Regions from separate parts of the Paenibacillus sp. FSL W7-1279 genome, predicted to be linked through region 3. Evidence: predicted binding sites of a transcription regulator. Region 3 holds the regulator's gene; each other region holds the start of a gene.
What was found. Region 3 encodes Rex, which represses fermentation and respiration genes when NADH is low (regulators of the CRP and FNR family bind a similar motif). Its sites were predicted from a motif close to TTGTGAAATATTTCACAA; they were not measured.
Positions count from the first base shown of each region.

Region 1: nadA (quinolinate synthase NadA) is a predicted target of Rex. The motif match lies at 4,123-4,140, and genes of this name have one in related genera.
Region 2: MKY82_RS01185 (flavocytochrome c) is a predicted target of Rex. The motif match lies at 7,370-7,387, and genes of this name have one in related genera.

Region 1 covers NZ_CP150215.1:56,977-67,561, reverse strand. The annotation lists gene MKY82_RS00315 (type III pantothenate kinase) at 1-592, opposite strand, end outside; gene nadC (carboxylating nicotinate-nucleotide diphosphorylase) at 589-1,464, opposite strand; gene nadB (L-aspartate oxidase) at 1,454-3,070, opposite strand; gene nadA (quinolinate synthase NadA) at 3,109-4,047, opposite strand; gene ftsH (ATP-dependent zinc metalloprotease FtsH) at 4,277-6,352, opposite strand; gene hpt (hypoxanthine phosphoribosyltransferase) at 6,452-6,991, opposite strand; gene tilS (tRNA lysidine(34) synthetase TilS) at 7,060-8,490, opposite strand; gene MKY82_RS00280 (serine/threonine protein kinase) at 8,883-9,803, opposite strand; gene MKY82_RS00275 (vWA domain-containing protein) at 9,787-10,527, opposite strand.
Region 2 covers NZ_CP150215.1:242,591-253,175, reverse strand. The annotation lists gene MKY82_RS01215 (helix-turn-helix domain-containing protein) at 1-818, shown strand, start outside; gene fhuB (Fe(3+)-hydroxamate ABC transporter permease FhuB) at 944-3,049, opposite strand; gene MKY82_RS01205 (iron-siderophore ABC transporter substrate-binding protein) at 3,046-4,080, opposite strand; gene MKY82_RS01200 (helix-hairpin-helix domain-containing protein) at 4,387-4,605, shown strand; gene MKY82_RS01195 (oleate hydratase) at 4,738-6,507, opposite strand; gene MKY82_RS01190 (TetR-like C-terminal domain-containing protein) at 6,620-7,186, opposite strand; gene MKY82_RS01185 (flavocytochrome c) at 7,589-9,109, shown strand; gene MKY82_RS01180 (helix-turn-helix transcriptional regulator) at 9,228-9,539, shown strand; gene MKY82_RS01175 (NADH:flavin oxidoreductase) at 9,657-10,585, shown strand, end outside.
Region 3 covers NZ_CP150215.1:2,691,201-2,701,785, reverse strand. The annotation lists gene MKY82_RS11950 (AAA family ATPase) at 1-1,045, opposite strand, end outside; gene MKY82_RS11945 (hypothetical protein) at 1,038-1,571, opposite strand; gene MKY82_RS11940 (DUF5590 domain-containing protein) at 1,836-2,354, opposite strand; gene MKY82_RS11935 (amidohydrolase) at 2,386-3,687, opposite strand; gene MKY82_RS11930 (redox-sensing transcriptional repressor Rex) at 3,662-4,327, opposite strand; gene dinG (ATP-dependent DNA helicase DinG) at 4,390-7,266, opposite strand; gene MKY82_RS11920 (hypothetical protein) at 7,437-8,066, opposite strand; gene panD (aspartate 1-decarboxylase) at 8,187-8,570, opposite strand; gene panC (pantoate--beta-alanine ligase) at 8,563-9,453, opposite strand; gene panB (3-methyl-2-oxobutanoate hydroxymethyltransferase) at 9,450-10,337, opposite strand.

The sequences.
Region 1 (10,585 bases), 2.6 Mb from region 3:
CCGCATAACCAAAAACGATACCGGCCTGCATGGCATGTACGGTATTGCGCCCGATTACCTTTTTCGGCTTTTCGAGCTCTACGCGAGGAAGCTTGGAAGCACGCTGTACAAGAGCCTCCGTGGCAATGCCAATACCAGGCACAATCACTCCGCCAAGATAATTGCCTGCCTCATCGATGCAATCAAACGTCGTCGCCGTACCGAAATCCACCACAATCAGCGGCCCCCCGTACTGCTCGACGGCTGCTACTGCATTCACAATCCGATCAGCGCCAACCTCGCGCGGATTTTCATACCGCAGATTAAGTCCGGTTTTGATGCCTGGTCCTACGATCAGGGGCGCCTTGCCAATATATTTATTGCACATCTCCTCGACCACACGCACAAGAGGAGGAACTACGGAAGAAACAATAACGCCTTCGATTTGGCTTACCAGTATATTGGACATTTGAAACAAATTATGAATCAATACACCGTATTCATCCACGGTGGACTGACGCGATGTACTGATTCGAAAATCATGCAGCAGCTTTTTTCCCTGATACACACCCAGTACAATATTGGTATTCCCTACATCCACAACCAGAATCAACTCTCTGTCCCTCCTTTCTTCGCATTTAGATCCAAGCTGATATCGAGACTATGGAAAGAATAAGTCAGCCGTCCAACGGATATGACGTCGACCCCGGTTTCGGCAATCCCGCGCACGGTCTCCAGCGTCACGTTCCCCGATGCTTCAACGCGAACATGAGGGGCCTTGGCCTTGATTCTTCGAACAGACTCCGCCATCATGTCATGACTCATGTTATCCAGCATAATAATATCTGCGCCTGCAGCCAGTGCTTCCTCAACCTGCGCCAAGCTCTCGGTTTCAACTTCTATAGTCATGGTATGTGGAATATGGGCTCTTGCACGGCTGACCGCTTGCGCGATTCCGCCTGCACCCTTAATGTGATTATCCTTAATCATGACGGCATCATACAGGCCGAAACGATGGTTCGCGCCGCCGCCAACCCGAACAGCATATTTCTCAAGCATTCGGTGGCCTGGCGTCGTTTTGCGGGTATCCACCAGCCTTGTTGGCAATCCCTCAAGCACATCAACAAAAGAACGCGTTCTTGTTGCAATACCCGACAGACGCTGAAGCAAATTCAAAGCAAGACGCTCGCCTGTCAAAATACGGTGCGTGCTTCCTTCCACTTCGGCGAGAACCGTTCCTTTTTCAACCTCGTCTCCATCACGGACCAATGCTGTAAACGTCAGCGACGGATCAACCGTTTCGAATACCAGCTCTGCAACCGGCATACCTGCTACGATTCCTGCCTCCTTGGCATGAATAACACCCTTGGATTCATGACCCGGCTCAATGGTGGTGAGGGTCGTAATGTCCCCCGACCCGATATCCTCCTGCAGCCAAGTCCGTATACTCTGGAGAAGGCCATCGTTGTATCCGTTAAACATCATCGCTTAATTCCTCCGTCATTTCTTGATCCCGTGTATGGACAATATGTTTCTGCCATACGCTGTCATTCCGTTCCGGGAAATCCTCACGATAGTGGGCTCCCCGGCTTTCTTCACGACCCAGCGCACCCTGAACCACGAGCAGGGATGCTGTGAGCATGTTAGCAAACTCGTATTCCTCACGCTTGGTGAGCACGGATTGGAACAATGGCAGCTGACGGCCAAGCTCTTCCGCTGCTCTTAATAGAGTATCCCGATTTCGCCGAAGTCCTGCATAACGTACCATCACCTTCTGTAGCTTCAAGCGTTTTTCCACCATCGCTTGGGACGGAGCGTCCTTGCGACCGAGGTGGAATGATACATGAAGCGGATCGCCTGAAGGTTCCGGCAGGCTCTTAATGCGCTCGACAATACGACTACCGTACACAATCGCCTCCGACAGCGAATTGCTGGCCAAACGGTTCGCCCCGTGGACACCAGTAGACGATACCTCCCCGCAAGCAAATAAACGTTTCACGCTGCTCTCGCCGTGCAGATTGGTTTTGATGCCCCCCATCATATAATGCGCAGCCGGGGAGACCGGAATCCAATCTGACGATAAATCGAGTCCATACTGCATGCAGGTTTCATAAATCGTTGGGAATCGATGTCTGACCATTTCCGGCGACTCATGGGTAATATCCAGATAAACAAAGGTAGACCCCGTTGCTTCCATCTCACTGACAATAGCCCGTGCTACAATATCCCGCGGTGCCAGCTCCAGTAAATCATGGTATTTGGGCATGAAGCGTTCCCCTTGTATATTCCGAAGAACGGCGCCTTCACCCCGAACCGCCTCTGATATTAGGAATCGGGGCGCACCCGGATAGCTAAGCGCCGTCGGGTGGAATTGTATAAACTCCATATCCCGAATTTCTGCGCCTGCCCGATAAGCCATGGCAACGCCATCGGCTGTAGCAACCTCCGGATTGGTCGTATACCGGTACAATTGACCGGCGCCGCCGGAACACATAACCGTCGCCCGTCCACGAACGAATACCCGTTTTCCATCAGGCATTTGTACCAAAGCGCCATGACATTCTCCCTGCTCGGTAATCAGGTCAATGACAAAATGATCGTCCCACACCTCTATATTGTGAAGCATTTCAACCTGAATGGAAAGGGCACGCACAATTTCATATCCGGTAGCATCCCCGTTGGCATGAAGGATCCGGCGGTGACTGTGTGCGCCTTCTTGGGTCAGCGCGAGCTCGCCATTCTCCACATCAAACATCGTGCCGAGCCGAATCAACTCTTGAACGCCAACCGGCCCCTCGTTTACAAGGACATCCACCGCGGCAGATGAACATAGGCCCGCCCCTGCCAAGAGGGTATCCTGCCGATGATAGGCCGGGGAGTCATCCTCAGCTGTTACGGCTGCAATTCCTCCCTGCGCATAACGCGTGTTGCTTTCGAGCAGCGATTTCTTCGTAATCAGCAGCACATTCTGAGTCGCACTTGCCATGATCGCCGTATATAAACCCGCAATGCCTGAACCGATCACGATGACGTCCGTCTCAACTGCAGGAAGATCGTTCAGATCAAAATCAATTAAATACTGCGGTATCACGATGCCTCACCTGTCTTTTCACGAAAGAGTAGCGCATGCTACTTAACCTGTAACATGCGCTCTAATGAAGTTCTGGCTTTTTCTGCAACGACCGGCGGCACATAAATTTGCGGCTTCATCGTTTCCAACGCTTTAACCAGCTTTTTGAGGTTATTCACTTTCATATTCGGACACACCAGGAATTTCGTAGCGAAATGGAACGATTTATCCGGGCTATCCAGTCGAAGCTGATAACCGGTTCCGTCCTCAGTACCCACGATAAACTCCTTGGCCGATGAATTTTTGCAATACTCCAGGATGGCGGTGGTACTTCCTACAAAATCCCCCATCGCAACAACCTCCGGACGGCATTCCGGATGCACCACAAATTCAGCATGAGGATATTTGGCCTTCATCTCGACGACATCCTTCACCGTCAGCATGTCATGCGTGTTGCAGTACCCTTCCCAGATAATGAGCTTCTTGTCGGTATGCTGCTGAACATAATGCCCCAGATTTTTGTCAGGCACCCATATAATTTCATCCGAATCCACCGACTGAATCACTTTCACGGCATTGGATGAAGTACAGCAGATATCCGTCTCAGCTTTGATCTCAGCCGATGAATTGATGTACGTGACCACTTTGGCATTCGGATGCTGCGCTTTCAGCTTCCGCAGTCCGTCAACGTTCACCATGTCCGCCATAGGGCAGCCGGCCCGCTCATCCGGTATAAGAACCGTCTTGCCCGGTGCCAGAATTTTAGCGCTTTCGCCCATAAAATGCACACCGCAAAATACGATAACCTCGGCATCCGTTTGTGCTGCCTTCTGCGCGAGCAGGAAGGAATCCCCCCGGAAATCAGCGACCTCTTGTATTTCATCCCGTTGATAATAATGTGCCAAAATGATTGCGTTACGTTCCTTCTTCAATTGCATTAACCGCTCGCGCAGCTCACGGTTCTGTTCCGCCTTACGCTCCAGTGCCAACGCTTCCATGATCGACCCTCTCCCCTTATATAGTCCGGCAGTTCGCCGCTGATGACCATGTGACTTTCAGGATGGTTTCCACCTTTGTGAAAGGATTCGCATCCTTATTTAACAACTAATGTACACGTTCGTTCTGCCCCCTGTCAATGTGATAGAAAGCACAAAAAGAACCGGAAAACGAATTATCGTTCTCCGGTTCTTCAATTTTATTCGGTATTCGAGGTTTTATCAGCAAATATTACGTTAAGCTGCTGTTACCGTTGTCCGATCCGCCTGGAGGATCCTTGCGCTCCGAATCTTTGCGCTCTGGCCCTGGATCATTCGAATCCATCGGGTTGTTCGGAATTTCCTCCGTGGAAGTCGGCTGCTCGCCGTCTTCTTTCCCTTGGATGCGAACTTTCACGTCGCCAATGTTGTCGATGATCGGTTCACCATTCTCGGAAGAACCTTCTCCTTCACCGTCGCCACTGCCGTTGCCTTCAGCTGATCCGGTCTCAATGAGATTCTTGATTTGCTCAAGCTCCAGCGTTTCCATCTCGAGGAGCGTATTCGCAATCAGATGAACCTCTTTAGCATGCTTATTCAGGATCTCTTTACATTTCTCATAGCAATCATTAATGAATCGCTGCATTTCCTGATCGATCTCATAAGCGATTGCATCACTATAGTTCTGCTCATGTCCGATATCACGTCCAAGGAACACTTGTCCTTGGGATGTACCGAACTGCATCGGTCCGAGCTTCTCACTCATACCGTATTCCACAACCATGCTGCGGATAATGCCTGTTGCTTGCTGGAAGTCACTGTATGCCCCGGTCCCGATTTCACCGATGAACAGCTCCTCAGCGACACGTCCGCCAAGCAAACCGGTTACGCGATCCAGCAATTCCTGCTTCGTCACGAGCATCCGATCTTCCTTCGGCATCATAATGACATATCCGCCGGCACGGCCACGAGGGATAATCGTTACCTTATGCACCGTATCCGCATGCTCGAGGAAGTAACCCACAATGGTATGACCCGCTTCATGGTATGCCACTATGCGTTTCTCGCGGTCACTGATCACGCGGCTGCGTTTCTCCGTACCGACGATAACGCGGTCAATCGCCTCATCCACTTCTCGCATGGAAATATCTTTACGGTTGCGGCGAGCCGCAAGCAAGGCAGCCTCGTTCAGGAGATTCTCCAGATCGGCGCCTGTAAAACCGGTTGTACGTTTGGCGATGATGTCAAGTTTAACATCCTTCGTCAATGGTTTGTTGCGTGCATGAACCTTCAGTACGGCTTCACGGCCCTTCACATCCGGGCGATCTACGGTAATCTGACGGTCAAAACGTCCCGGACGAAGAAGCGCCGGGTCTAAAATATCCGGGCGGTTGGTCGCAGCAACGATGATAATGCCTTCGTTCGCTCCGAAACCGTCCATTTCAACCAGCAACTGGTTGAGTGTCTGTTCACGCTCGTCATGACCGCCGCCAAGACCAGCGCCACGCTGACGACCTACTGCATCAATCTCATCGATAAAGATGATACATGGTGCATTCTTCTTCGCGTTCTCGAACAAGTCACGTACACGAGAAGCACCGACACCGACAAACATTTCAACGAAGTCGGAACCGGAAATACTGAAGAACGGCACTCCCGCTTCACCGGCAACGGCACGAGCCAGGAGCGTCTTACCGGTTCCCGGAGGACCGACAAGCAAAACGCCCTTCGGAATGCGAGCGCCAACCGTGTTGAACTTGCGCGGATCCTTCAAGAAGTCAACAACTTCAACAAGCTCCTGCTTCTCTTCATCTGCTCCGGCTACATCTTCAAATGTAATCCGTTTCTTCTCTTCATTATATAAGCGGGCTTTGCTCTTGCCAAAGTTCATCACTTTGCCGCCGCCGCCTTGAGCCTGATTAAACAGGAAGAAGAACAGTACAAACATAATGATGAGCGGAATAAAGGATGAAAGCAATGTCAGCCAAATGCTTTGGCCTTCCATTGGCAACACGGACAGTTTGACTTTGTTGCTCTCACTGGCTGCAGTCAGCTCTTGCATCGCTGCATCCGTGGCAGGAATATAGGCTGAGAAATTCTCCGATTTTTTCTCTTCGGAAACCTCCCTATACTTACCGGTCACCAGATAAGCGTAACCGTCAAATTGTACCGTCATTTCCTCTATGTTGTTAGCTTTGACTTCCTGCCGCAGTTCATTATAACTAGGGGCATCGGCTTGCTCGCCGCCATTAGTAACGAATTGTACTATGCCCACCACGACTAAAAATAGAATCAAATAAAAACCAGAATTCCGGATGAACCGACTCATCCCCTACCTCCTCTCAAGACACATAAGATATTTTACCACAGCCTGTCTGGCCATCTCAACAAAGGGCCCTGAACTGTGATAGCGGCCCATTGGCGCGGTTTAACTGCTGTAGATTTCCGGCTTCAAAATCCCGATGTAGGGGAGGTTCCGGTAATGCTCGGCATAATCAAGTCCGTATCCGACAACAAATGCATCCGGCAGCACGAATCCGGTATAATCGGCCTGCAAATCCACCGTACGGCGTGCCGGCTTGTCAAACAAGGTGACAACGCACACCGAGTTTGCCTTGCGGCTCTTCAGAAGCTCAATCAAATGGCTCAGCGTAAGACCGCTGTCGATAATATCCTCCACAATCAGCACATCCCTGCCTTCAACGGATGCGTCCAGATCTTTAATGATCTTCACCACGCCGGAGGATTTGGTTGATGCCCCATAGCTGGATACAGCCATGAAATCCAACTCAAGAGGTACTGTTATGGATTTAACCAAGTCGGCCATAAAAATAAACGCACCTTTAAGAACGCAAATAACGAGTGGATTGCGTCCCACATATTCGGCGCTGAGTTTGGAACCAAGTTCCTTAATCTTTGCGTGAATCTCTTCTTCACTGATGAGTATTTCCTGAATGTCATTCTGCAACTTAAGTGGACCTCCTACGTTTATACTATGAAAGCGTGAAACGGGCCATTCTTCGTTTTACACTTGCCTTAAGCATCCGATAGCTCCATCCGGAGAACTCGTGATGTGTGCCGCCCGCAAGCGGCGTGAACGGAACGTCGTACACCTGGAATCCACACAATGCTGCCGGAACCGTCACAAAGAATAGGAATCCGGGCACGGACAGACGGTGGGATTTTCTCATCAATGAGAATATCTTTCACCTTTTTGCTTCCGTTTAATCCCATGATCTTCATCTTGTCCCCCGGCTGTCTGTTACGCAAGGTTAAAGGAAACCTAAGCTCATCCGCATCAAAATCCGCCACAAAGGCCGATGGTCTGGAGCCGCTCCGGCTTTCGCTTCCTGTCTTTAACGACAATTTCAGCATCTTTCCGATTTCCTTAACATACTGCTGCGAAACATCAGGAGAATCAAGAATGTATATGTACTGTCCCTGTTCTTCCGGAGGCTTAGGCCAAAACTGGATCACTCCGTACTCACGAACACAGGTAATGCCGTCACCCAGATCCAGACGCCAGTTGCTTCGCTGATCGTTAAGAATGCCATGGCGCACCGTTTCAATCTTGACAAAATCGGTGTTTTCCTGGTCTGAGGGCAGGTAATTTAATATTAGTTTAATCAAACGCCGTTGTAAAGCGACATGTAAGCCCAAAAAGGAAGGCGCGTCGAAAGCGAGCCTCCCATCGTTCTCCTGTACCATACTCCGAAATTGCTTCGCAGCTTCAAGCTCCACAAAATCATCCTCCTGCTGGACAATCTCGGCCAACTGATTGAGTGAGGAGGAGAACTGCCCATTGTATCGTTCCAGAAAAGGCAATACTTCCAGGCGAATCGCATTACGGCGGTACTTCGTCTGCAGATTGCTGTTATCCACCGCATACTGGAATCCGCATATACGGCACAGCTCCACGATATCCGCCTTGTACATACGAAGAAACGGACGGATAAGTTCCACTTTTTTTTCCGTTCGCTTAAATTTTATTCCGGCAAGTCCGGACAGGCCGCTCCCGCGCAGAAGCCGCATGAGCACCGTCTCGGCTTGATCGTCAGCATGATGAGCCAGAGCTACGGAGCGCGCATTGTATTTGTGGGCTGTTTGCAGCAGAAATTCATAACGCTTCTCTCTTGCAGCCTCCTGCCCACCCTTACCGCTCTCTTCCATATAAGCAGGAATATCGATAAACGCCGTTTCTAATGGAAGTCCGAGCCGCTCCGCTAGTTCACGCACCATTTCTGCCTCTTGGTCTGATTCCTCCCGAAACCCATGATGCACATGGGCGCAGATCAATCGGAGCGGCGTCCGGTGCATAGAAATTTCATGCAGTACGTGCAGGAGCGCAACGGAATCAGGCCCGCCGGAAACGGCGACCACGATGCTATCGCCTTCTGACCACAGATCAAACTCTGCGGCTGTACGCTCGACATGGTTGACGAATGTCCGTAAATAATCCTGTTTCACTTTCCAGGTCCCCTTTAGAGGTTGTTCAAAAAGCCCGCTTTTGATAAGAAAACCCCTATCGAGGCCACTTCAAGGATGAGCGACCGCGATGCATAGGTAGGTTTTCTTGCGATATCGAATTTCATCAGTTCCACTGATAACTCATAAATTCTATATCTAACACGAAGTGAATCAGGAAGCCACTCGGCATCGAATCTTGAATTCAGCCGGACCTAAGCAGATGCTTTCGAAGGCGTTTTCTGCGAAAACGTGTAGCTCCACTCCTGACGTCCCTAGCTTCATCCAACTGAAGCGTTTTGAAAAAACGCACATCGGGAGCATAAGCTTCGGTGCTGAAAACCGACCTTTTTGAACTCGCACCTTTATGAACTCCCAGTAACAAGGTAACAACTTCATGAGCGGAAGAAAAAATAAACAGTAAGGGCCATGATGACTAACGACAAACCAAACGCGTTCTTCAGCCAACGCGGAGTTCGTCCCGGTTTAGGACGCACGCTCCGGCCCGAGCCTTCATATATTCGTTTTCTCCACTCGTTCAACGCTTCCCGTGAATCCGCGAAATCTCCCGACAAAGCCTTGTTCAGCCACACAGCGTATGGCTTAAACAGGAGGTTTCTTTGCAGCACCAGCTGCAGATCGGCAACACTACGGGTCTGGGGAAGCTGACAAGACGCCTCCCGTAATGATTTCTCATCCAGCAGGCCGATACACATCACGGCAAACGAGAACAAATCATAGGATACGTCGCCAGTCCGGCTTCCGGCATTCCAGTATCCCCGATCATACCATTCCGTAAACTGCTTGACGCTGCGTCCGAAAGGGCTTACGCCTCCATAATCGATCAGTTCCACTCTTCCGTATGCCGAGACCATCACATTATCCGGCTTCAAATCACCAAATGCATAACCGGATGCATGCAGAACGGACAGCTTCTCGAGCAGCTTCAGTCCGATCAATCCGATCCAATCGGCACCACGCTTGCGAATAAAATGATGCAGCGGACTCCCTTCAATGTAACGCATGACATAGAAGGACACTTCCCCACTGCCGTCATGATGATCGTCCGCCTCCACGAGATAAGGGTTCGGCATCTGTTCTTTCAACGCATTCAGGACATTAATTTCGGATTGAAGATCCAGAGCGTCATACCCAACTTTTAGAGCATAACGCTCGCGTACTCCTGCCCGATGGACCAGATACACCTTGCCGTTAGCCCCTTTGCCGAGCATACGCTCTACGATGTACCGGCTGTTCCGCCACTTGCCCTTAATTACGGTTCCTGGCGGATAACCCGGGTTAGACAACGTAGTCACCGAGCATCCCTTCCTCTTGGCTGGAATGACCCTGCCATGATTGATTACCCTCTAGTGTACCATATCGGTAAAATTCAATCACCTTTAACAAGGCAGGTCCCGTCGGCGTAGCCCCTCTCATCTGCAGGCGGCTGAACATTCCCCGGGCGCCGTCCAGATCCGAGGTCCAATTCACGTCCATCACGATATCCTCGCCGCTGTGTTTTCCAGGAAAATGGAATACGGACAATTCGCTTGAGCCTGCGCGCGCTTTCAAACTCAGCATTAAATCACGTATCGCTTCCTCAACGGCAGCCAGCTTGGGTTTCATGCTAGCACTTGCATCGATTAACAACGCGACCTGCAGAGAGGACGTCTCAGCCAGCTCATCCACAACTTCAACGACCTGCGATCGCTTGTCCGGCGGAAGTTCCTCCAGCGACCCGCCCCCCAAAATATGCTGTATCTCCTTATTTACCGCTTGTTGGATCGTCTGAACCACCGTTTTCCGAGTCATCATCTGTATCGTCTGCGCCAGCTGCGGTGTACCTACGATCCGGTGTATACCCCCTCCCGCTTTGGCTATCTCCTGAATTTCCAATCCCCCAAGCTCACCGATCGTTCCGTAATCAAGGACCCCCACCACATTCACGACAATACCATCCTGGAGCGCATGGGCTGCAGCCAGAACCGGACTGGCTCCCACGTTCGAGCATCCGTCCGTAATCAGTAGAATTTGCTTCATAATAAATGATCGCCTCCGTCTCATCCTATCGATTTGACTTCTGTCTCTATCATTTCCA
Region 2 (10,585 bases), 2.4 Mb from region 3:
CGATGAGTGTCGGTCAGTTAGCAGAGGCGCTAGGGATTGCGCAGCCTACGGTGTCCATTAATGTCCAGATGCTGGAGCAAGCGGATCTGATCGTCTCTTCGCAAGGAGCGAACCGGGAAAAAATCTGCGCCGTCACCTGCCGTTCCATTTTTCTCGAGCTGCCATCGAAGCCGGGCGAGGGGCTGCAGCGCACGGAAGAAATCCATATGCCCATCGGCATGTTCTCCCACTGCTATATCGAGCCAACCTGCGGGATGGCAGCTCGGGACGGATCTCTGATCGGATCCCCTGACGATCCGCGCGCCTTTTACATGCCGGAACGAACGGAGGCTGCGCTGCTCTGGTTCTCGGGATCAGGATATATCGAATATTATTTTGCGAACCCTATGCCGCCCGGAGCGGCCCTTGATGAGCTGCGCATTCGCGCGGAGCTTAGCTCCGAAGCGCCTTCCTTCCAGCAGGATTGGCCATCCGACATCACGGTTAGCATCAACGACCAACCTGTAGGCACTTGGAAGAGTCCCGGTGATTTTGGTGATCGCAAGGGGAAACTCACCCCGGATAAATGGAGAAGCGGCAGTGAGTACGGTTTGCTGACGGAATGGCGCGTAACCAAACAAGGCAGCCAGGTCAATGGCCACGAGTCCAGCGCCACGACCATCGATTCGCTGGAGCTTGCCTTTAACCGGCCAATCCGCGTCCGCTTCGAAGTGAAGAAAGACGCCGAGCACCCGAACGGCCTGAATCTATATGGTTCGGGTTTCGGAGATCATCCGCAGGATATCATCCTGTCTTTTGTACGGTACACGGAAGTCTAACAGCCCACCGCAGCCAGAAGATGAAAAAGAGGCAAATCTAATAATCAACCGAATGAAGACAAAAAAGGCTATCCCATGCCACCTCTCTTGGCGACTATGGAATAGCCTTTTTGAATATATCACGGTTATTTCTTCTTCAGCTTATTGGTTTTTCCCATCAGATATAACAGATACGGCGCACCCAGAAGCGCGGTAACGATACCCGAAGGCAACTCCTTCGGAATCATGACCACCCTCCCGAGCCAGTCTGCCCCAGCCAGCAAAATTCCGCCAAGCAGCGCCGCGATGACCATCGATTGCCGATGGCGAGCCCCAACCAGCATTCTGGCGGCATGCGGCGCAAGCAGTCCGATAAAGCCGACCGAGCCGACATTGGCTGCGGCAATCGAAGCCAACAGCACCGCAATGATGGCGACATACACCCGGGTATTCCGCACATGGAGACCGAGGCCGGTTGAGCTTTCTTCGCTGAACGTCAGCAGATCCACCTTCCGCCCGAGCCACGCAGCCAGAGGAAGCAGGATCAGAATAGCGGGAACAATCCGCTGCACCTCCGTCCAGCCCCGGTTATATGTGCTGCCCGCCATCCAGGATAATGCGGGGGCTACGTCCACCTTGGCATGAATGATCATCAGATTGATGATGGCGGAACCAAGCGCGGCAACGGCAATGCCGACCAGCGTAAGAATCGTCGGATGAAGTCCTCTTTTCCAGGACACCGCATATACCAAAGCAGCTGCAGCCATCCCCCCAAGAACCGCGCCGACCGGGACCCAGCCTGCCGACAATTGCGGAAAACCGATCATCAGGAGCAGTGCGCCAGCACCGGCTCCGCTGGTCACTCCGATCACCTGGGGATCCCCCAGCGGATTGCGGACCGCATTCTGCAGAAGACTGCCGCTGACGGCCAGCGCCATGCCGGACAACCCGGCAGTTAACAGCCTGGGCAGGCGGAACTCCAGCAGAATCTGGCGATACATCGACTCGCCGCCTCCCGTAAGCACGGCCAGCACTTCCGTGAAGGGAATGCGCAGACTGCCGCTCATCAGGCTGAATACCCATACCAGCACCAGCAGCACGCTAAACAGTGTTACCAAGGCCGGATAAGGTATCCGGCGCAGGCTCGTGCCCGCCATGATCGATCCGCCGGAAGACCCGCGCCCTCCGATCAACGAACGGGATACCCGCATTGCAAGCCAGATGAGGCACGGGGCTCCGATCATGGCCGTAATGGCTCCGACCGGAAGCTCCCCGTAGGCGTTTATGAACATCCTGGCCACCGTGTCGGCCCCGACAAGCAGAGCCGAGCCCCATAAGGCAGCCAGCGGAATTAACCCCGCATGCCGGACCACGCCGGACAGGCGGACCAGATGGGGAGCGACCAGCCCGATAAAGCCGATCGGACCGACCACGCTCACGGTCACGCAGGCCAGCACAATCGCTGCCCCCATCGCAAGCAAACGGGTGGTGCCGACTTTTTGGCCAAGGGAACGTGCCGACTCCTCATTGAGGGTCAGAATGTCCCACTGACGTACCGCCAAACACAGCACGATCAGCCCGCCAATGATCCACGGCCATGAAAAAGCTACGCCATCCCAGTCATTCTGAATAAGCGAGCCGGAGCCCCACAGAAAAATCCCCTGCGTCGTTTGCTGGTTCAGCAGCACCAGCGCACTCGTAACGGAGGATAAAACCAGGGTAACAATCATCCCGGATAATGCAATCCGCAGAGGAGAGCCCTGCGTTTTTCCCGCCAGCGCATAGACGGCGACGGCCGCCAGCGTTCCGCCTGCCACTGCCAGTGGAAGGGCATACTGATGCAGCAGTCCCGGCCAGAAGATCATCCCCGCCACGACGGCCAAATAAGCGCCGGCATTTACGCCAAGCGTCGTCTCCGAGGCCAGCGGGTTGCGCGTGACGGTCTGCATAAGCACGCCCGACACCGCCAAGGCGGCGCCAGCCAACAGGCCCATGACCGTACGCGGAAGGCGCACGCTGCGGATGAGATGGTGATCCGCGATATCCTGCGGAGACACCAGGGCCTGCACGACCGTATTGACGGATATATCGGCTAGCCCTTGCGTCAAGCTGATAAACGTGAGGAATAACAGAGCCACCAGGCCTCCAACCAGCATCCATAACGGCTTCCAGCCCCTACCTGAGGAAACGGGTGGGGCTGGATGAATGCTCACCGGCGCGGAGCCTTGTGCCAGTTTGTTGCCGAGACTCATTTTGTGAGCAGATCAGCTGTCTTCTGGGCCATGGTTTGGGCAGACAATGGGCCGCCGTATGGCCACATGTCACCGCCAAGTGCGTACACGCGGTCTTCTTTAACAAAGTTCAGACCTTTCCACACCGGATTGTCCTTCAATTGGTTCTCGATGATGTTATCGCTCTCCTGGATAATATGCAGGAAATTCGCATCCTGAAGGGCAGGCAATGCCTCTACGTCTGTGGTGGTAAAGCCATAAACCTCAAATTGATCAGGTTTGTGGGCGTTGGTCAGCCCGATGTGCTCCAGAATTTTGACGGCCAAGGAATTATCCGTCGAAATCCGGAACGTCACCGCATTTTGATTACTGTATCCCATCGCGAGGGCAAACGGTTTTTCCGTCATGCCGGCTGCTTCAAGCTTGGACTTGGCATCGGCATAAGTTTGATCCAGATCGCTAAGCACTTTTGCGGCTTCGTCTTTCTTGCCAAGCACGTCAGCAATCGTATTGAAGGTATTAACCATCTCTTCATATTGATCCCCTTGTCCCTCAGTCGGATAAGGATCAAACACCAAGGTAGGCGCGATGCTGTTGTACGTATCATAGCCGGCTTCAAGATTCGATTTCAAACCGATGATCAGGTCCGGCTTCAAGGAAGCGATCAGCTCCAGATTCGGCTCTTGACGGGTGCCGACATCGGTAACGTCCGCCCCAATCTCTACGGGGATGTTCACCCATTGGTTCATCCCTTCAATGTCCGCAATGCCCACAGGCTGAACACCAAGTGCCAGGACATCCTCCGCGTAAAGCCATTCCAGCGCGACAATACGCTTCGGAACGCCCGTAATTTTCGTCTCGCCCAGAGCGTGCTTGATGGTTCGGGTTTCCGGCGTGCTTTCAGTGTTATCCCCGCCCTGTGCAGCCCCTTGATCCGAATTCTTCGCTGCCGTGGAGCTGCCTCCTTCATTGGATGCCGCACCCCCGCCGCAACCGGCTAAAGCCAAAGCAAATATCAATACGATAAACACGACACCCTTCATACTGCGCATCGAATTTCTCCCCCTCATACCCTCTATGTATTGTAGATATTGTTTATTAATAATAATTATTGAGAACAATTATCATTATCAATACTCAGCACAATGATAATTATTCTCATTAAGAATGTCAATAGAATTTATGAAGATTGTCTAAACGATCCATGAATCTGTCCTTCTTCGATTATAGGATTCGTTCTTTACAGAACGTTAGATGTATAACATAATCTTACTGATTATTCCTACCATCTTAACCTCTACCACTATTCTTGTGCCTTGTATCCATTAAACAAAACATTCGAAAAGAGAGGGATCTCCATGTGTGACAACCCCCCCGCTCCGGCTGCAGAAAGCGACTTTCCCGTTAAGGCCGGCAAACCTGCACGCCAAGCCCTTATCGTTGCAGGCTATCATCAGCTTGCCGACCTCACCCAGGCATCCGAGAAAGAACTGCTGGCGATTCACGGGGTAGGACCCAAGGCGGTCAGAATACTACGCGAAGCTCTCGCCGAGAAGGGCCTAGCCTTCAAAGAATAAATAAACACGATAGGTCTCCTGAAGCCATAAGGACCAGGGATCTATCGTGTTTATTTTTTCCCATACAGCGCACCAATCTTGGATTGGTGCGCTCGTTGATGTTCCATATCATCTTTGATAATGGGACTTCGACTATATGATGTTATAGCGTTTCAGTAAATCTTCAATGACGGTTCCGGAAACTTTTTTCAAAGCCTGCTTTTCTATTAAGTTCATGATCAACGGAAGCTTCAGATCGGTTAATTTTTTGCCGTCCATCATTTTGGAAGTGGAGTCCAGCAGTACGCGGACATCATAGCAAGAGCCGAACACTTCAGGTACGCCGCGGTCTACGTTTAATAAGGTGTACACAGCTTCCATTGCCGTTCTAACCGAATATTCGGTTGTGAATACGGTGTCGCGAACCGTGTCGGCAAACTGTCCGATAAAAGCGAAGTTGACGCAACCATCCGGAACTACTTTAGGCCGGTCTCCTGCTGTCCTCGGCATGAAAAATGACGTAATGTAAGGCATCATAGTCGGGATGCAGCGGGCAGAGTTGGCAGCCATGTCCGCAATTTCATGCTCCGGCACACCAAGATGGTACAGCCACTCCATCGTAATTTCCTCGCCTGTACATTCTCTCATCGGCTTTTTGACGTAATCGCCCGGAACATCGGTGAATAATCCGTACACCCAAACGACAAGCTGATCCTTCGGCTGCTCTTTGAAATGCGGTTGCCGATTCAGAGTATAACTCATGAGCCACTTGGAATCCTTTACGGACACGATGCCGCCGGTAACGACCTTTCCGCTGAACGGGTCGCGTTTACAGATTTTTTCGATATATGGCGGGATTCTGTCATCAAGTGTCGTAACGGTTGCCGATTCCCAGTTCGTCGCTTCCGTATTCGTGCAGAATTTATCGGGGCGTCCAAAGGATGGATCCTGCTTAGCGATATTTCTCCAGAGCTCCCAGCAGCCGCCTGTGGAACGATTAAATTCAGCCGCGCGATGATGGTCGCCCGAAGCAGAATTTTCCGTGCAGCTGCCATTTGTCACAAACACCAAATCATCTTCCGTCAAGTCGATATATTCCTCTTTGCCGGCACGGCGACATACCATTTGCTTGGCAACCTTCTTATTGCCCTGGATATCAAATACTACATTCGTAACTGTCATATCATATTGGAAATGAACGCCATGCGACTGCAAATATTTCATCATCGGCAGGATCAATGATTCATACTGATTATACTTCGTGAATTTTAACGCCGAAAAATCAGGCAGTCCGCCAATATGGTGAATGAATCTTTGGATGTAAAGCTTCATCTCCAAGGCGCTATGCCAATCTTCAAAGGCAAACATCGTTCTCCAGTAAAGCCAGAAATTTGAGGCAAAGAAATCCTCCGTGAATACATCGGTAATTTTCTTATCATACAAATCTTCGTTTCGAGTAAAGAACAACTTCACGATTTCCAGCGAAGCTTTTTCGCTCAGAGCAAATTTCCCATCGGTATGCGCATCCTCGCCCCGGTTAACCGTGGCTCTCATTAGAGAGAAGTTCGGATCTTTCTTGTTCAGCCAGTAAAACTCATCCAAAACCGATACGCCTTCAATTTCAAGAGACGGAATGGAACGGAACAAATCCCATAAGCATTCAAAATGATCTTCCATTTCTCGCCCACCGCGAATAATAAAACCTTTATCGCTGTCATGAATTCCGTCGCAGGCACCTCCGGGAAGACTAAGCTCCTCCAGAATGTGGACCCGCTCTCCCTTCATTTGGCCGTCGCGCACGAGGAAGCACGCAGCTGCCAGAGAGCCTAAACCGGCTCCAACCAGATATGCAGACTTTTTGTCGACATCGACCGGTTTTTCCGGGCGAGCAAACGCTTCATAATTTCCATTGCTATAATACATTCCAGTCACCTCCGAATTGATTCTAGCAACTACATCATAAAAAAATATTCGGAGGTCTCCCATAGACAATGTCCGCCTAATGTCGAAACTTTCGACACAAGGCTAATATTGTCTAATGAGAGTGGTGCAATTTAAACTTTTCCAGCGCGAAAAAGATATCGCCTTGAATCAAAATGCTCAGCCGGTCCACAATCGCAGAGGGCTCTTCCTTCATCCCTTTCGCAATCCAATCCAGCATCAGCCCTACAAACGCATATTTATAAAAGTCAGCGATAAACGACTTATCCTCATCCCTGATCGACATCGTAACGGCCTTTTCCTCAATAACCCCTATCAAAAGATGATACGTTACGTTAAATAGGTACCTTTCCAGCTGCTCTCGTTTAATAGAATGATAGACGCTCGTCACAAACGCCTTGTTTTTTAGCACATACTCAAATATTTGCAATAGGCCCTGCTGCCACGTGTCATACGTTTTCTTGCCATCCAGCGCTATGGTAGCCTCGCTTGTGCAAATCCACTCCACAAGATCATAAATATCCCTGAAATGATAATAAAACGTCTGCCGATTCACTTCACAGTCCTCGACAACATCAATGACGGTAATCTTATCAAGCGTTTTTTTCTCAAGCATTTTTTTTAGCGATAGGGCAAGCGCTTTTTTTGTTGTTTGTGCCATAAAACTCCTCCAATCCAGAGCGTAATCATTCACAAAGGCCATTAGTCAGACGATACACCTTCATTATAAAGGAACTCAACGCGAAAAAGCGGTGACCCTATGAAGGCAAATAGATTGGAAATGCGCAGAAGTCGAGAAAATCGCAACCCGATGGCATCGTTGTAAATAAAAATTAAGTTTATATTGTGAAATAATTCACCACTTAATTAACAGCCCTATATTAAAATGAAGTGGACCTAACGAGGCTGACGGAGGGAGGCAACCGGGGAAGATCTGAGATTCGAAGAATAAAGGCCACACTCGCACACCCTATTGTTTCTCGTTTTTCTACGGTAAACCTCCTTTTTCGTTTGGCTCTTTATGGTCAACTAAATAGATGTAGAGAAAGTGGAGGGTTACACAGTGAAAAAGAAGGTTGCAGCAACGCTTATACTCATTCTCTCTTTCATGTTCGCCATCGTGGGATGCGGCGGCGGGACCCAGGATCAGAGTCAAGACAACGCAAAAAAAGAAGAAGCCCCAGATACGGCCGTTTCGGGTGCGTCCCAAACCGGGTATACGCCAATCGATCAGCTCAAAGAAAAGTATGATATCATCATCGTCGGTGCAGGCGGAGCCGGTATGTCTGCTGCCCTTGAGGCAAAAGAAAAAGGCATGAACCCGGTCATTTTTGAAAAAATGCCGATTGCCGGCGGGAATACCATAAAATCATCCTCGGGCATGAATGCTTCCGAAACCAAGTTCCAACAAGAACAGGGTATTAAGGACAGCAACGATTTATTTTATGAAGAGACTTTAAAGGGCGGTCATGAAACCAACGACAAAGACATGCTTCGTTTCTTCGTTGACCATTCGGCAAGCGCGATCGATTGGCTGGATTCCATCGGGATTCGGTTGAACAATATCACCATTACGGGCGGCATGAACGAAAAGCGCACGCACCGTCCTGAGGACGGCTCGGCGGTAGGACAATACCTTGTCAACGGTCTGGTGAAAAATGTACAAGAACAAGAAATTCCGCTATTCGTCAACGCCAAGGTAACGGATATTACGGAAAAAGAGGGCAAAGCAAACGGCGTCAAAGTCATCTTCAACGGGAAAGACGAGAAAGCTATTGCAGCGGATGCCGTTGTTGTGACAACCGGCGGTTTCGGAGCCAACATGGACATGATCTCCGAAGTTCGGTCCGATCTGAAAGGTTACGTGACCACCAATCAAGAAGGCAGCACCGGTGACGGCATTACCATGATTGAAAAACTCGGCGGCACTACGGTCGATATGGATCAAATCCAGGTTCACCCTACGGTTCAGCAGGAGAAATCTTATCTTATCGGGGAAGCCGTTCGGGGAGAAGGGGCCATCCTCGTTTCCAGCCAAGGCAAACGTTTCACAAACGAGCTGGATACTCGGGATAACGTCACCGCCGCCATCAATAAGCTTCCTGAAAAATCGGCTTATCTTGTGTTCGATTCCGGGGTAAAATCCCGGGTTAAAGCGATTCAGCAATATGAAAAAATGGGCTTTGTCATTCAGGGCGATTCGATCGAGGCTTTGGCCAATGAAATGGGCGTTCCAGTTGATCAGCTTCAAGCCACACTGGATACATGGAACAGCGCGGTGAAGAACAATAAAGATACCGAGTTCAACAGAACGACAGGCATGGATAACGAATTATCCGGGGCTCCATACCATGCCATCCAAATTGCCCCCGGTATTCACTACACCATGGGCGGCGTAAAAATCAACACGAACACGGAAGTTTTGGATAAAGACGGCAAGCCTATTCCAGGACTGTTCGCAGCCGGCGAACTAACCGGCGGTTTGCACGGTCAAAACCGGATCGGCGGCAACTCCGTTGCCGAGATCATTATTTTCGGCCGCCAAGCCGGCATTAAATCGGCTGAATTTGTAGGAGCGCAGTAAGCAGTCTACATCCCTTTATACGGCAAAACAACGCACGCTTGGTTGTCCTAATCCTCCGATAGCGATCATTTTTAAAAATCATATTTACATTTCTATAAAAATAGATATAATGAAACACATGGATACCTTACAAACCATCAAAGCACTATCAAACGAGTCCCGGTTTAAAATCCTGGAGTGGCTGAAGCATCCGGAGGAACATTTTGATCCGCAGGATCACATGCCTTCCAAATGTGATTTTCATGGCGGTATCTGCGTGGGCTCCATTTCAGAAAAAACAGGACTCGCTCAGTCGGTCGTTTCTGGCTACCTGGTAAAATTGCAAAAGGCCGGTTTACTGGAATCCCATCGAGCGGGCCAGTGGACATATTACAGACGCAATGAGGAGGGCATTAAGCGTTTTATCGAACAACTCAAGGAAGAGCTTTAGGCTTAAAAAGCAAATTCAGATTGAAGATTAAGCTTAAAAGCTCTTTCTTTTTATCATATATATCTATTTTTATGAAAATGCAGAAAAGTATATTAAACATATTGGAGGATTCCATACATGAGCAATCAAAATCAAAGTGTCCGATCTACAGCATCCCTATTCGAGCCATATACCATCGGTAACCTTACTCTTCCATCCCGCGTGGTGATGGCCCCTATGACGCGCGGGTTCTCTCCGAACGGCGTTCCAGGCCCGGATGTGGCCGCTTACTACCGTCGGCGTGCGGAGAATGGCGTCGGATTGATCATTACCGAGGGAACACTGATAAATCACCCGGCTGCAACCGATAACCCCAATATACCTAACTTCCATGGTGAAGCCGCATTGAACGGCTGGGCCGAGGTGGTCCGTCAGGTCCACGAAGCCGGCGGTAAGATCATGCCGCAAATTTGGCACATCGGCATGACTAGACCAATAGGTGCCGAGCCTAACCCGGAAGCACTTCCGATCGGACCATCCGGACTTGACCTGGACGGCAACGTCGTCACGAAACCCATGACCAAGGATGAAATCGAGCAGGTTATTCAAGCTTATGCCGATGCAGCCGCGAATGCCAAACGCCTTGGCTTTGACGGCGTAGAAATCCATGGTGCCCACGGATACCTGATCGACCAATTCCTCTGGGAGAGAACGAACCAGCGTACCGATGAATACGGAGGTGACATGCTGAAGCGTGCCCGCTTTGCGGTCGAAGTGGTCAAAGCCGTACGTGAGGCGGTGGGTCCAGACTTCCCAGTTGCCATCCGCCTATCCCAATGGAAGACAACCCAATATGAGGCCAAGCTGGCGGATACGCCTGAAAAGCTGGGTCAGTTGTTAACCGCGCTGTCTGACGCCGGGGTCGATATATTCCACTGCTCGACCCGTCGCTTCTGGGAGCCTGAATTCGAAGGTTCTGACCTGAACTTTGCTGGATGGGCCAAGAAACTGACAGGAAAAACAGTCATCACCGTCGGTTCCGTCGGTCTCGATGAAGTATTCACCAG
Region 3 (10,585 bases):
GCACAAGCTCTGCCATAATTGCATGTCCCAATTCATGTATGGCAACGCGCTTCTTCTCTTCCAAATTCGATTCACGGTCGGAACGCTCACCCATCATTACCTTGTCAATCGCCATGGACAAATGACGCTGATGGATAAACTGTTCGTTCTCGCGCATCGTGTAAATGGCCGCTTCATTCATGACGCTCTCGAGTTGTGCGCCCGAGAAGCCGTATGCTTCTTCGGCGATTTTCTCCAAGTCGACATCTTCATGCAGCGGCTTATTGCCCGCATGCAGATTCAAAATATGAGTGCGTCCCTTCTTATCCGGCAGATCGACCTGAATGTGACGGTCGAAACGCCCTGGACGCAGCAGTGCGCTATCCAGCATTTCTTTCCGGTTTGTCGCGGCAATTACCAGAATACGAGGAGTATCCTGCGAATAGATGCCATCCATCTCGGTTAGCAGCTGATTCAGCGTCTGGTCGTACTCGCGCTGCTGGCCGCCTTCGCGTTTACCGCCAATGACATCGATCTCATCGATGAAGATAATGGCGTTTTGCTTGTTTTCCTTTGCCGCACGGTTACGGGCATCCTTGAACAAATCCCGGATGCGCCCTGCACCAACACCGACATACATCTCAACAAATTCACTGCCGGATGCAGCGACAAAGATCGAATCGGTGTAATGGGCAGCGGCTTTAGCCATCAACGTTTTCCCTGTTCCCGGAGGCCCGGTGAGAAGAATGCCCTTCAATGGACGAATCCCGAATTTCTTAATGTCTTCATGACGAATCAGAAAATCCAGTGCTTCACGCAGCTCTTGCTTGGCATTATCCTGCCCGCCGATTTCTTCGAACGTCAGCTTGGCAGGTCCGCTCTTTTTCCGCTTCCGCTCATTCGCTGCGCCTACAGCGATGCCGCCCTTCATCTTCGCGATAAACAACAAGCCGCCTACAAGTGCTGCAGCGATGAGCAAGGGCACGATGTTCACGCCGACAAACACAAGGAATACCAGCAAAACCGGAATAAAGCCTAACATGATTTCTTTAGCTAATTTAGGCATGATTCCACACCTCCATGTTGCCAGACTGACGCGGCAAGATTATAAATTTACCAGACTTGCCGTCTGACAAGCTGACATAGACGTTGGTGTCATCAATCGTTGCTTTTGCTTTCAAATTCGGAGACTGGGCAGCAAGCTGCTCGAGCGATGATTGAATATCGGTATACTGCTTATTATCCATCGCTTCAGCGACTGACAGCATCGCCTTCTCCCACCATTGATCCAGTGCTTCCGAGGAATGATCCTCCACCTGGATTTTCAATTCCCGATTGCCAATCACAGACTTGCCTTCCTTCTTAATATGCTGGACCAAGCCTTGCAAATTGGTATCCGGAGCCAAATCAAGATTCAAAGTAACGGTATTCTGTTTAATATCTATATGTGAATCCTTCACGCCGTCATATTGTGACACAACATTGGCCAGCGGATTTTGCAAAGCCATCTGCCGATACAGAAACCATCCGCCAAAGAGAACCGATGCTGAGATCACGACAGTCAGCACGATAGGTACAATGCGTAGTTTCATGAAGTTCCTCCTTCATTTCAGTATGAAATTTTGTCTGTCATGTTGCAACACAACAATACATATAACAACGATATATAGGGATGCATGTAGTTTATATACTCATTTTGTACAAGTATGAGTATATCACATCTTATATACTTTTTCATGCATGTCTGTGAAAATATTTAGAACAGTTTTTCCATATTATTTCTGAATACGCTTACAATTATAGAGAAAATAAGAGAGGAACCCGCGAATATTAAAGGGCCCCTCTCTACTTCTTATTTATTGATTTGGAAGAATAATGTCATTACCGATGGTGTTACCGTCTTGAAAACGATAAAACCGATAACCGCGCTGACCGTTGTGTTCATACTGCAGCTGCCAGGCATACTCGCCCTCATACATTCCAGGCAGCAGCCGCTTAATTTCTGCGCCAGACAATTCGTTATAAATCTGCTCCCGCATCTGGTCTTCTGACAACCCCGTATTCAACAAAACGGATTGGACAGCGTCGGCACCTTCAACAGGTACGTTGTCATCCGTAAATTTCACCCATACCATACGATCTTGATTGTCCTGATCCTTCCCGCTTATCACCCAATAGTTATTGTCCTCGCCCCACACCGATTTATAGGTCTTCCCGGACGTAACCAATTGGCCATGCTGTTTGGCGGCAGCAATTGCCATTCTTTCTTCATTCCAAGCATCTTTCATCACATATGAATAATAGAGCTGTAAACCAAGCAGTAACAGCAGCACCCCGGATACACTCAGCAATATCCACTTCGTTTTTTTCTTCAAATCCGTCTTCCTCGCTCCCCTTGATTATTCCCTAGAGGGTTGTAAGACGCTCAAAGGCACGCTGCGCTTCCCGGCGGATACGTTCCTCATCGAGAGTGAGACTCGCGCCATTCTTCACTACCTGCTTGCCGTCAACCCATACATGCTCTACATCCTTCGCACTGGCGGAGTAGATAGCATGAGAAATGTAATCCGTCTTCGGAAGGAAGTGCGCCTGATCCGTGTTCAGTGCGATCATATCTGCCTTCATGCCTACCGCAAGCGTACCAATATCCGTAAGGAAGGCTGACTTGGCTCCATATTCTGTACCCATCCGAAGCGCTTCGGATGCTGGAATCGCGGTTGGATCCCCGCTTACTCCTTTATGGATCAGTGCGGCCAGCCGCATCTCTTCAAACATATCCAGATTATTATTGCTGGCAGGTCCATCGGTACCCAAAGACACGGTGACCCCGGCTTTCAGCAGTGCAGGCACGCGAGCGATGCCGCTGGCAAGCTTCAAATTGCTGCCTGGATTATGCGAAACCATAACTTGATGTTTGGCCAGAATTTCGATTTCTTCATCGGTCAGATGGACGGCATGCGCAAGCAGCGTTGGACGGGAGAACATGCCAAGCTTCTCTAGATGGGCAACAGGGCGAAGTCCGTAGTCATTTACGTTCTGAGCTACTTCCGTTTCCGTTTCGGACATATGCGTATGCAAAGGCAGATTCAAATCATGTGACGCTTGCACGAATTTTTCGATGAAATCCGGCGGGCACGTATAGGGTGCATGCGGTGAGATCATCGTCGTAATTCTACCGTCAGCCTGACCATGCCAGTCTTTCGCGAATGCAACCGCCTCTTCCAGCTTCTGCTGCTGCACCTCAGGCGGACATAATCCGATGACACCGCGCGTCAGAACGCCGCGCATGCCTGAGTCCTCCACCACCTTTGCAACCTGATCCATATGATCATACATATCCACAAATGTCGTGGTTCCGCCTTTGATCATCTCTAGCACGGAGAGTGAGGTTCCCCAGTATACATCGTCGGCCGTGAATTTGGCTTCCATCGGCCACATTTTTTCCTGAAGCCATACTTGCAGTGCCAGATCGTCGCCATACCCGCGAAGAAGCGACATGGCCGCATGTCCGTGCGTATTCACCAATCCAGGCAGGAAAAACAGATGGGTTCCGTCGATGATTTCTGTTCCCTCTTGGACAGTCGGCTCTTCTTCACCCAGGTAAGTGATCCGGTCGTTCTCCACGACCATATATCCGCGTAACACGGATCTGCCTTCCTCTAGTACCACGAACGTTCCGTTTTTAACCATCCACTTCGTTGTCGTCATGTGCTGCATCCTCCTTGCCGTTATCCAAATAATAGGCCAAACTCTGCAAATCCGTAGTAAAATCTGCCGTATGAATCCGGATATGGGGTGGAGCTTTCAGGATGGTCGGCGCAAAATTCAGGATAGCCTCGATGCCTGCCGCGATAAGTTGATTCGCTACATTCTGCGCCTCAAAATCCGGAACGGTGATAATCCCGATACGAATGCCGTACTCATGAACCGTCTTCTCCAGTTCCTCCATCGGCTGTACGACCAAATTGTTAATTTTCATACCAACTTTGGGAGAATACGAATCGAAAACCGCCACAATCTTCATATTGTCCTTCAGAAATGCATTGTAATTCGATAATGCATGTCCAAGATTACCGGCCCCAATCAATGCGACATTGATCTTCTGGTCCAGCTTTAGAATCTGGCGAATTTTCTCGATCAGATAAGATACGTCATATCCGATCCCTTTCCGTCCAAAATCACCGAAATACGCTAGGTCCTTACGAATTTGAGCAGGATTGAGGTCCAGTTTCTGCCCCAGTTCCTGGGAGGAAACCGTGGAGACCTCCCTTTTCTGAAGCTCATTCAAATAGCGCAAGTATACAGGTAATCTGCGGACCACGGCTTCCGAAATTTTTTCCGATTTCATGCATGCTCCCCCTAATAATAGGTTAATAACTACATTTGTTTGTGCTCGTTCATGGTTTCACTTTATTCAGCTTGGTTCCCTATGCCTGCCTCTTCCTGCAGCCATTTCGAAATTCGGGGAACGATCCCCTCTGTCGGCATGTGCTCCATCTTCGGTCCAGGCAAGGAATATAAGAAATACTTCCCGTAATAGGATTCAATGACCCGAGTATCGTAAACGATGACAATCCCCTTATCCTGCGCGGTCCGTACCAGTCGGCCAAATCCCTGTTTGAAGCGAATGACCGCTTGCGGAACCGAAAGCTTCATGAACGGGTTCTTCTTCTGCTGCTGCAGAAGCTCGCTCTTGGCTTCGACCAGAGGGTGATTCGGCGGCTGGAACGGCAGCCGGACGATGGCAAGGCAGGTGAGCGCCTCACCGGGTATATCTACTCCTTCCCAGAAGGAGCTGGTGCCCAGCAGAACCGAAGCGCTGCTATCCTGGAATCTCCGGATTAACTTGGTACGGCTGGTTCCGTCCATCCCTTGTCCCAGTACCGTAATATCGCTGGATCCCAGCGCCTCCTTCAAGGGCTCATGCACCTGACGCAGCATGCGGTACGAGGTGAACAGGACAAGCATGCGACCATGCGTTGCGATGGCCGTATCAGCCAATGATTGCACAAGTGTATTCACAAAGAGTGCATCCCCGACCGAGCCCTTCACGCTCGGAAAATCGCGCGGCACAACAAGGAGAGCCTGCTCCCTGTAATTAAACGGGGACGGCAGCAGGACCGTGTTCAGGTTGCCGCTATCTGCCGCTTCCTGAAGACCCAAATTCTCGATCATGAACTGAAACGATTTGTCCACCGACAAGGTCGCCGATGTCAGGATCACGCTTTGTTTTTTGTCAAAAAACAATTCCTTTAAATGGGTGCTGACGTCGACAGGCACCGCATAAAGCTGCAGCGATTTGCCGCGGAAGTTGCCGTTCGCCTCCATCCAGTATACCGTGCCCTCATCATTCAGGGACATGAAGGTCCTCAGGTCCTCGCGGTGTGCGGCCAGGTCCTTAAATAGACCCGATAGGTCTGTTAACAGACTGTCCGCGCTGTAGTCGTCCAGATCTTCCTTCATTTCGGCAATCAGCTTGTCACCCTTGCGAACGACATCGCCGAGCGCCAGATGAATTTGATGCTCCAGCTCGGCCAGCGAATTCCAATCCTTCGGCTTTTTCAGAGGCGATAAGCGAAGCGAGAATTGTCCGGCATCCCCCGGAGTCGCGTCTCCGCGCTCCGGAAGCAGTCCGAACAATTGGTCGCTGAGCCGGTCCCAATTCTCTTTGACGGTGATCAGATCCGGATAAATCCGGTCGATGATGGAAGACCACTCGACAGCCTTCTCATGGGACGACGCTTGCAGCAGCTGGCGAAGAGCCGGAAGCTGACCGCTTCGGCTGTCTTTGTACATACGGGTCAACGTATGGACAACCGAAAAATATTTCATCTGCAAGCCAAGGTGCTTGCCCGCGACGTCCTCCAGATGATGCGCTTCATCGATGACGAGACGCTCATAACTCGGAAGCAGCTGGTGATTCGCTTTCACGTCGGTGAACAGCTTCGAATGGTTCGTAATGACAACATCCGCGATGCCCGCCTCATGTTTGGCCCTGTGATAATAGCATTTGCGGAACCATGGGCAGGCACGGCCCAGGCAGGAATCCGAATCGCTGGAGATGGTTTCCCAGAAATCCCCTCCACGGCCGCCAAGGTTCAGCTCCTCATCATCCCCGTTCTCCGTCTGGGTCAACCAAACCAGCATTTGCGCTGCGGTGATCACATCTTCCTTCGGGGAATGAAAATCTCTTCTATTTATTTTATGTTCAAATTTTCTCAAACACAAATAATGGCCTCTTCCCTTGAAAATAGCCGCTTTAAAAGGAAAAGGAACAACCTGGGTGAGCAGGGGAATATCCCGGTCACGCAGCTGTTCTTGAAGGTTGATCGTATGCGTGCTCACCATAACCTTCTGTTCCTGCTTCACGCTTTGATAAATCGACGGCAGCAAATACCCGAGAGATTTGCCTGTTCCCGTGCCGGCTTCGATCAATAAATGTTTATTGTTATCGAGTGCCTGCATCACTTCCTGGAACATCATGTCCTGGGCATCCCTGCTCTCGTAATGAGGCAGCGTTTCCTTTAGACGTTCACGGACATCATTCATGTATTGCTCAAAGCTTACATCAGCCAAGGGATTAGGCTCCGTCTCATCCCTGGCAGGCGTTATATCGTTCCAATCGTCAACAGCTAGGGCGAATTGACGATAGTACGTATGGGTGTCTCCGGCTTGTACTGCCTGGAGCTCCCTGTCGGCACGGATGCCGTCAAAGAACCAGGCCAAGTCGCTGTCCTCGTCGGCAAACAGGTCGCTTAACCGCTGCACGGTAAGCAGAGGAAGCTCATCGATCTCCTCCAGGCATTTCAGCAGCGCATAGGCTGTGGCAAGTGCATCGCTGTCCGCCTGATGCGGACGGTCATGCTCCAGGCCGAAATGAGAGGACACCATCCCAAGCTGATAAGAAGGAAGCGAGGGAAAACATATTTTTAAGAAGTGCATCGTATCTAGAATTCGGCCGCTGAACGGTAAATAGCCGCAGCGATCGAGTGCATTTTGCAAAAAGTTAAAATCAAAAGCGACATTGTGCCCAACCAATACAACATCGTCGAGCATGGGCACGAGTTCCATCATCATTTCTTCCAATGACGGAGCATCCGCTACATCACTGTCGGAAATGCCGGTCAAACCGGTAATAAAAGGAGGGATCGGAATCCCGGGATTGACATAGGTGCCGTATACGCGGGAGATGCTTCGATCCTCTTCGATGATGGCCAGTCCAACCTGAATGATCTCATCTGCTGACTGGTTGCCCGTGGTTTCAAAATCCAATACGGCAAATTTCATTTCGATAAAATCCCTTTCCTCCAGACTAATTAACAGCATACCAGAAGTTGCGGGTTTTGAACATTCCGGGTAAAAAATCCCCGCTCTCCTCCGTAAGCTCCATACGGCAAAAAGCGATACCAAAGTCTCAAGGATGAGCTCTGACATCGCTTCTTGTTTTGGCTTGATTTTTACAGCAAAGAGATCAATTGGCTGCCGTACTGGAGTTCCCCTCGCTTCTGCTTGCAGACCTCCAAATTGATAATGGGGTCAGGAAGCGTCGGGTCGCTGTGAATCGCCAGTGCGAAATGCTCCTCGGCCTTCCCTTGCTGTCCATTCAACACCTCGATGCATCCAAGCGCATTGTAAATCATCGCCCGCATCTTTTTGTTGTCTGCCAGGGGTAGGATGGACACCAATACATCGGATGCCGGTATGGTTTGCCCCAAATAAAGATGGGACATCGCAATATACAGCTTGATCAGAAGGCTATCCGGAAATACGGTGGCGGCCGCCTCAAACTGCTGTATGGCCGGCTGGAACATCAACAACTTGTAATAACCTTGACCGCGAATAAATGCATCAAGCTGCAATTCAGGCGCTTCGGTCGGTGGAAAAACAGGAGGCGAGGCGGCACTCTCGCGGAAGATGGCCATCTTCTCTTCAAAATGGAGCCATTCCTCGATAATGCCCTCGCTCATGCTTTTGAGCATGTTCCAGTTTTGTACCAGCGCCTGTTTTTGGGGACCTTGAGCAGAAGGGTAATGCTTCACAATTTCATCTAACATGTTGTTCATTTCAGCGAATACATGTTGAAACATAGCTGCATCCCACCCTTAGCGGAAAAATGAGATCAGTGCGTCGACCTGCACTCATTTTCTGTAGAAGACGGTCTTTTCATCCCTTTAAGGTCCCGACACATTTTGGTTCTTAGGAGTCCTTTAGAGAACCGCGGCGTGAACCTCACGGTATTTCGTGTTTACCGGCTTATTCAATTCGTCAACGATCACGACCGTTGGGGTGTGATTGTCGTATTCCTCTTTGGACATCATGGCGTAAGAAATGATGATGACGTTGTCGCCAGGCTGTACAAGCCTTGCAGCTGCCCCGTTCAGGCAAATCACGCCGCTGCCGCGTTCGCCTTTGATCACGTACGTTTCCAAACGGGCGCCATTGTTATTGTTCACGATTTGAACTTTTTCATTCTCCAGAAGATCTGCAGCCTCCATCAGATCCTCATCAATGGTAATGCTGCCCACATAGTTCAGATTGGCTTCCGTCACCGTTGCGCGGTGGATTTTGGATTTCATCATTGTTCTAAACATGGGATCCCCCTACTTTTGGTTGAAGTAACGCATTGTCAATGAGGCGGGTACGGCCAAATCGTACGGCCAGCGCCATAATGATGGTTCTGCCTTCATCCGCAATGCGATATGAATCTTCCACAGGAACAAGTTCCGGGAAAGTGAGCAACTCTGCATAATCAATGTCTGCGAGCGGGGACCGGGATATATAATCCCGAAGAAACGCACGGATCTCTCCTGCCGTCGTCGCTTGTCCCTGCCGGATTGCCTCCTGAGCCGTCCGTAATGAGCCCGACAGCACAAGTGCCTCTTTCCGCTCTTCCGGCTGCAAATACACGTTGCGCGAGCTTAGAGCGAGGCCGTCAGCTTCGCGAATGATCGGACAAGGCACGATGGTCACGTCCATGTTCAAGTCCTGCACCATTTGCTCAATCACGGCCACCTGCTGGGCATCCTTCATTCCGAAGAAAGCATAGTCAGGTTTTACGATATTAAACAATTTATTAACAACCGTGGTAACACCGTCAAAATGCCCGGGACGGGAGGCCCCGCACAATAATGACGTAATTTCCGATACGGCAATCTTCGTTTTGGTCGGCTGGGGATACATTTCCTGAACCGTGGGAATAAAAACCACATTCACCCCTTCGGATTCCGCCAACGCCAGATCGCGTGCCTCATCCCGAGGGTAGGTCTCATAATCCTCACCCGGTCCGAATTGAATCGGATTGACAAAGATACTGACGACCACCGTACCTGCCATTTCCCGCGCCTTGCGCATCAGGCTGGCGTGCCCTTCATGCAAATAACCCATCGTAGGCACAAGTCCTACCGGACCACTGCCGGATTCTCGGCGGTCCTTAAGTTCTGATCTTAATTCCGCAATGGTGCGAATCACTTTCATGATGTCGTGCCCACCTTCTCCTTTTGACTCCCATATAATGTGCTTGCCGTTTCGGAAGCTGCATGATTCTCGGCCTTAAAAACATGCTCCTCGGCCGGGAATGAGCGGTCCTTCACTTCCTTCACGTACTGCGTGATGCCTTCACGGATGATGGAACCGACATCGGCGTAGGTTTTCACGAAACGTTTATCCCGATAAGGGGACGCGTACTTCAATATATCATGGAATACCAGCACCTGACCGTCACAGTAGCGGCCCGCTCCGATGCCAATCGTCGGTATGCTCAGCGCTTTGGATATTTCTGCTGCCGCCTCTTCCGTAACCAGCTCCAATACAATGGCAAATGCTCCTGCCGCTTCAAGTGCCTTCGCATCATTCATGAGCCGCTGCGCGTCTTGGGCATCCTTGCCCTGTATGCGGTAGCCGCCAATCTGATTCACCGACTGAGGCGTCAGCCCGATATGGCCCAGCACCGGTACGCCGGACTGTACAATCCGTTTCACGGTGCCGGCGATTTCTTCTCCGCCTTCCATTTTGACGGCATGCGCATGGCCTTCCTGCATCAATCTCCGCACCCCGCGGAGACTTTCATCAATATCTCCGTGGTAGGTCATAAACGGCATATCCGCTACGATGAACGTTTCTTCCGCTCCACGAGCGACTGCACGGGTATGGTATACCATGTCGTCAAGCGTTACCGGAATGGTGGAGTTATAGCCAAGCACGACATTACCGAGGGAATCGCCTACCAATATCATATCAATATCCGCTTCCTCCGCCAGCTTGGCAGAAGGATAATCATACGCGGTCAGCATGGTGATCGGTACACCCTTCTTCTTCATGTTCTTCATCTTTACGATGTTCAGTGGTTGTTTGCCTGCCATTGTGACACAGCCTCCTTTGTGTAAATAAGTTAGACACAATAAAAAAACCTTTTAGCACATACTTGCTAAAAAGTCCGAAAGGCAAAAAAGAGTCACTCGCGATCGTCCCTTCTGTCTCGGTCCTTTCGGCTCAGAGCAGAATCCAACGTAACCGGCATAACAGTTATGAAGGTGTTCTAAAAAAATGTTCATTGCCACTTGCTGAAGAGTGCAATTCGCTCATGGCGATACCGCCTCTTGGTCATAGT